DNA from 2 places in the Shewanella sp. SR44-4 genome. Region 1 is predicted to be linked to the other one. Evidence: predicted binding sites of a transcription regulator. Region 1 holds the regulator's gene; the other holds the start of a gene.
What was found. The regulator sigma-54, encoded in region 1, starts transcription at its own class of promoters, with help from an activator protein. The targets are predictions, from matches to a motif close to GTTGGCACGNNNNTNGNNT.

Region 1 (3,191 bases):
TTAGATAACGGGTGTAATCGACGTGTTTCGCTGTAACGTTTAAGCAATACTTTGTCATTGGAATTTAAAAAGAAACTGATAATTTCAGTGTCATTTTGAAGTAGTGCCAATTGGTCTTGAAGCACTTTACCTTGTTCTGCAATGTTACGAACATCAACGCTAATCGCAACCAAATCATTACTGCCTTTAAGCTGGGCTAATAATGTGCCAATGAGTGGTAAAGGCAAATTATCAACACAATAATATCCTAGGTCTTCTAATACTCTCAGGGCAACGGATTTCCCTGAGCCTGAACGTCCCGATACTATAACTAGTTTCATGCAGTAATAACCTGATAAAGTTCTGTTGCGTCGTGAGTTTTACGAAGCTGTTTCAATATTTGCTTATCGCTTAACTTTTGGGCCATGCTCGATAACGTGCCTAAATGTTGTTGGCACTGGTCTGCAGGGACTAACAAAGCAAATAAAAGATCCACGGGTTGCTTATCGATTGCATCAAAGGCAATGGCTTCTTCACATTTAATAAATATCGCGATAGGGTGATCGATGGTCGTTAATCTACCATGAGGTATCGCAATGCCATTTCCTATACCTGTGCTACCCATTTTCTCTCTCGCTAACAGGCTTTCAAAAACCTCTTGCGAAGACAGGGTTGGGTACTGGGCAGCGACTAAATTGCTGATGAGTTCCAGTACTTTTTTCTTACTGCCCGGTGTGGCACAGGTAGTGCATTCCGGCTGCAGAATGGTACAAAGTTCCATCGTTAGTGTTTTGTATTCTTCTCTTTGTGTTTAATTACCTGACGGTCGAGTTTATCGATCAGGGCGTCTATTGCAGCATACATATCAGTACTTTCTGACATTGCAAAAATTTCTGCGCCATTAATGTTGATTTTGGCTTCTGCTTTTTGTTGTAATTTTTCTACATTGAGCACAACGTGTACATTATGGATCTGATCGAAGTGTCGTTCAAGCTTTGAAAATTTACTGTGGATGTATTCACGTAAAGATTCTGTTATTTCGACATGACGTCCAGTCAGACTTATTTGCATAAAAAATCCTCCATTGCCTAGTAGGTTATAAACTCTTACGTTGGTTTGAGGGCGGGATCATCATTGCTTCACGGTATTTTGCTATCGTACGACGAGCAACGTTTATGCCCTGTTCTGCCAGAAGCTGAGCCATTTTACTGTCACTCAGTGGTTTTTTCTGGTTTTCTGCGGCAACCAGCTTTTTGATAAAAGCACGAATGGCCGTTGATGAGCATTCCCCGCCATCGTCAGTACTGACATGGCTAGAGAAGAAGTATTTTAGTTCAAATAAGCCACGAGGGGTGTGCATATATTTTTGTGTGGTGACTCGTGAAATGGTCGATTCATGCATTTCTACGGCTTCAGCGATATCATTGAGCACCATAGGCTTCATGGCTTCTTCGCCATATTCAAAAAAGCCTTGCTGAAATTGCACAATGCAATTTGCCACTTTAAGTAAAGTATCATTACGGCTTTCAATACTTTTAATAAACCATTTAGCCTCTTGCAGATGGCCTCGAATAAATTGACTATCCGACGGGTTTTTACTGCCTCTAGCCATGGCTGCATATTGCTGATTAACACCAATTTTAGGCATGTTGTCTGGGTTTAACTCTACTACCCAACGGCCATTTTTCTTTAATACTGTGACATCGGGAATCACGTATTCATCATCCATGGGGGTAATTAATAAGCCCGGACGAGGATTGAGTGTCTGGATTAGAGTGATTGCGTCACGTAACTCATTTTCTTTTAGTTTTGTTTTACGCATCAATAATCTGAAATCACGGCCAGCAATTAACTCTAAATAGCCTTTAATTAACAAACGGGCATTATCGATATGGGGTGTGTCGTTAGAGTATTGCGCTAATTGAATAAATAGGCATTCGCTTAAATCACGTGCTGCAACACCCACAGGATCAAAGTGTTGAACGCGTTTTAATACCGCCTCAACCTCATCGAGTTCCACATTTTCATCACCCATGGCTTCGAGAATATCTTCGGTACTTTGGGTTAGATAACCGCGTTCATCAATGGCATCAATAATGGCGGTGGCAATGGCGAGATCGGTGTCTGAAAATGGAGTGAGATTTTTTTGCCATTCTAAGTGTTCGTACAGACCTTCGGTGGTTTCACCTTGAAAGGGCATGTCGTCATCGCGCATGCTTGCACTGCCTGAACCTGACATAGGTGAGGCTGTGTATACTTCATCCCATGTGGTATCCATGGCTAAATCATCCATGGTTTCTTTGGTCATGGATTCTGTTATGTCGACGGTGGAAGTGTCTTTTTCGACATTAACAATACTGTTGTCACTAAAGTCTGTATCCGCTTGGTCGCGGTTTTCTTTTAAGGAGTCTTTTGCTTCAGAAAACTCATCTTCTATTTCAAGCAATGGATTTGAATCTAATGCTTGTTGGATTTCCTGCTGTAGCTCCAATGACGATAATTGCAGTAAGCGAATGGCTTGCTGCAATTGTGGGGTCATGGTTAAGTGTTGACCCATTTTAAGTTGGAGTGACGCTTTCATTTACCGCTTATCCCTAGATGATTTTCCATAAAAATGACAATCTCGAACTATAATGGATTGCCATAAACATCAATGACATTTAACGTTGTTTAGGTATCGTTCAATGAAATGAGTTAGCTAGACTAAAAGGCCAGTAAAGTAACTATAGCTTGAATTGTTCACCTAAGTACACAGCTCGAACTTGTTGATTACTTAATATCTCATCAGGTGTGCCTTCGGCAATTAAATTACCCTGGCTGACGATATAGGCTCGCTCACAAACGTCTAGCGTTTCACGTACGTTATGGTCGGTAATTAATACCCCTAAACCGCGATTTTTAAGTTGTTGGATGATTTTTTTAATGTCGATGACCGAAATAGGATCAACACCAGCAAAGGGCTCATCAAGCAAAATAAATTTTGGATTAGCAGCTAAAGCGCGCGCAATTTCAACTCGACGACGTTCACCACCCGATAACGACATACCTTGGCTGTCGCGTATGTGAGTAATGTGGAACTCTTCGAGTAGGTGCTCAAGCTGTTCAATACGTTGGTCTGTGCTGAGCTCTTTGCGAGTTTGCAGTACGGCCATTATGTTGTCGTAAACGGTGAGCTTGCGGAAAATACTGGCTTCTTGTGGTAAGTAACCTAT
Region 2 (3,191 bases), on a different contig from region 1:
GGCTTTTTGGGCTGAAACGGGTGTCGCTAACTTTACTGGTGGCCAACTGCTAATGATGGCTGTTGGTTGTTTATTGTTATTTCTAGCGATAATTAAAGGATTCGAACCGTTATTGTTATTACCTATCGGATTTGGCGCCATATTAGCCAACATTCCTAATGCAGGTTTTACCGATGAAGGTGGCTTACTGTATTACGCTTACCATGTCGGGATTGAGACTGGGGTATTCCCATTACTCATCTTCATGGGGGTGGGTGCATTAACTGATTTTGGTGCGCTAATTGCTAACCCTAAAACACTATTGTTAGGGGCTGCGGCGCAATTTGGGATTTTTGCCACTTTACTTGGTGCTATTGCCTTAAATTGGGTACCTGGGTTCGAGTTTAGTATGCAAGATGCTGCAGCTATTGCCATTATTGGTGGAGCAGATGGTCCAACGGCAATTTTCTTAGCCTCTAAACTAGCGCCTGAATTGTTAGGTGCTATTGCTGTTGCTGCATACTCATACATGGCGTTAGTGCCATTAATTCAGCCGCCGATCATGAAACTGCTAACCACTAAAGCCGAACGTGAAATTAAAATGGAACAATTGCGTGAAGTCAGTAAGAAAGAGAAAATTATCTTTCCACTGATGGTGCTAGGGTTAACCATTTTATTTTTACCTGCAGCAACCCCATTAATTGGCATGTTCTGTTTGGGCAATTTAATGCGCGAATCGGGCGTAGTGGATCGTTTATCGAAAACGGCGCAAAACGAGTTAATCAACATAGTGACTATCTTTTTAGGTCTTGCTGTTGGGTCTAAGCTATCAGCAGATCAATTTCTGCGTATCGAAACGCTAGGTATTTTAATCCTTGGCGCGGTTGCGTTTAGTATTGGTACTGCTTCTGGGGTATTGATGGCTAAATTAATGAGTAAGCTCTCTGGCGGAAAAATTAACCCACTTATCGGTGCAGCAGGCGTTTCTGCTGTGCCAATGGCTGCACGAGTAGTGAATAAGGTAGGTTTAGAGGCTAACAACCAAAACTTCTTACTCATGCATGCTATGGGACCTAACGTAGCAGGTGTGCTAGGCAGTGCTGTTGCTGCAGGTGTTTTGCTGGCAGTACTAGGCTAAAACTTACCAGATGATTCAAAAGCCAATGCCTTTGCGTTGGCTTTTTTGTTTTTATCTACTGGTACAAAATTACTTATACCTCTTTTGATGCATATTGGTGCACTTAAACTGTTTTATTGCACTGTAGTAGCATTACGTTATTTAATTGTTAAAATTAAAGTTATTCAAAATCAACCTGTTAATGTTTTGGCATGAAAAATGGATAGCAAAGGTTGTATATTTGATGAGCCATATCCAGTCTTTTTAGACAGTACAGGTTATCAATTTTACAACTAACTGACTGATAAATAGTATTTAATAAATTCAATTTTAGCAAAGGCGCTATCGAGATATTCCTAAATGGATATCCGAAGCGCCTTTTTTTATTGTCAATTTTCATCACGGGGAAATAATATGAACTGGAAAATATCGTTAACTCAGCAGATTAAGTCTTTATTACTGGGGGTCAGTATTGGGGCAAGTTTGTGTATCAACACTGTAAGTGCCGAAGTGGGCTTTCCTGAAAAAGAAGAGCTCAGGTTTGGTTTTATCAAATTAACTGATATGGCACCTATTGCGGTTGCTTATGAAAAAGGTTATTTCGAAGAAGAAGGTTTATACGTCACGATTGAAGCGCAGGCAAATTGGAAAGTGTTACTCGATGGTGTGATTGATGGTCGATTAGATGGGGCCCACATGTTAGCGGGTCAACCAATTGCTGCAACAATTGGTTACGGTACTAAAGCGCACATTATTACCCCATTTTCGATGGATTTAAATGGTAACGCGATTACGGTATCAAACGACGTTTGGGCCAAAATGAAGCCGCACATTGCTAAACAGGCAGACGGTTTTCCCGTTCATCCCATTAAAGCTGATGCACTAAAGCCCGTAGTAGAAGAATTTAAAGCGGCTGGTAAGCCATTTAATATGGGTATGGTGTTTCCGGTTTCTACACATAACTATGAATTGCGTTACTGGTTAGCCGCTGGTGGGATTCATCCTGGGTTTTACGCACCTCATAAAGGAGATACATCAGGGCAGATTGATGCACAAGCTTTGCTGTCGGTAACTCCGCCCCCACAAATGCCCTCGACACTGGAAGCGGGCACAATTAATGGCTATTGCGTTGGTGAGCCCTGGAATCAGCAAGCTGTGTTTAAAGGCATTGGTGTACCTGTGGTGACCGATTATGAAATTTGGAAAGATAATCCTGAAAAAGTGTTTGGTATTACAGCCGAGTTTGCCGAAAAATATCCAAATACCACTATACGCCTTACTCGTGCGTTGATCCGCGCCGCTAAATGGTTAGACGACAATAACAATGCTAACCGCCCAGAAGCGGTAAAAATACTGTCTCAATCTAATTATGTTGGTGCTGACTATGAGGTGATTGCTAATAGTATGACGGGTACGTTCGAATATGAAAAAGGCGATAAGCGCGCGGTTCCAGACTTCAATGTATTTTTTAGGCATCACGCAACTTATCCATATTACTCAGATGCGATTTGGTATTTAACTCAAATGCGCCGTTGGGGCCAAATTGAACAAGATAAATCTGACGATTGGTATAAAGACATCGCCGCAAAAGTCTATCGTCCAGATATTTATGCTAAAGCCGCGCAATCACTCATCGACGATAAGCTCATCCCCGCAGCTGACTTTCCAGATTTCAGTAAAGAAACCGGTTTCAAAGCACCGCAAACTCACTTTATTGATAACTTAGTTTATGACGGCAGCAAGCCTAATGCTTACATTAATTCATTTGTAATTGGATTAAAGCAAGGCGACAAGCTGTAACAACCCGTTAAGGAGTCTTGGATGAACAGTCTTTATTCTATTGCACAAAATCGCTTAATTGAACGAGGCAACATGGCAGTTGTTATGCTGAAAATAGCCGAGTTAAGTAGGGCGATACTATTACCGTTTATCGGCATTGCGATATTTTTAGCTCTGTGGGCGGTGACAGCTAATAGTATTGAAACCTCTTTAGGTAAGTTTCCGGGACCGGTTGCTGTCGTGTCGCAATTTGACAATTTGTATCAGGAGCATATAACTGAGCGCGAAAAGGCCGAGGCTTTTTATCAACGTCAAG

Region 2: H5125_RS04350 (CmpA/NrtA family ABC transporter substrate-binding protein) is a predicted target of sigma-54. The motif match lies at 1,303-1,321, and genes of this name have one in related genera.

The regions. Positions count from the first base shown of each region.
Region 1 covers NZ_JACJDU010000001.1:59,457-62,647, forward strand. Annotated here, with positions in the region: gene rapZ (RNase adapter RapZ) at 1-320, opposite strand, end outside; gene ptsN (PTS IIA-like nitrogen regulatory protein PtsN) at 317-760, opposite strand; gene hpf (ribosome hibernation promoting factor) at 763-1,050, opposite strand; gene H5125_RS00240 (RNA polymerase factor sigma-54) at 1,076-2,560, opposite strand; gene lptB (LPS export ABC transporter ATP-binding protein) at 2,703-3,191, opposite strand, start outside.
Region 2 covers NZ_JACJDU010000005.1:131,750-134,940, forward strand. Annotated here, with positions in the region: gene H5125_RS04345 (sodium ion-translocating decarboxylase subunit beta) at 1-1,117, shown strand, start outside; gene H5125_RS04350 (CmpA/NrtA family ABC transporter substrate-binding protein) at 1,511-2,896, shown strand; gene H5125_RS04355 (ABC transporter permease) at 2,969-3,191, shown strand, end outside.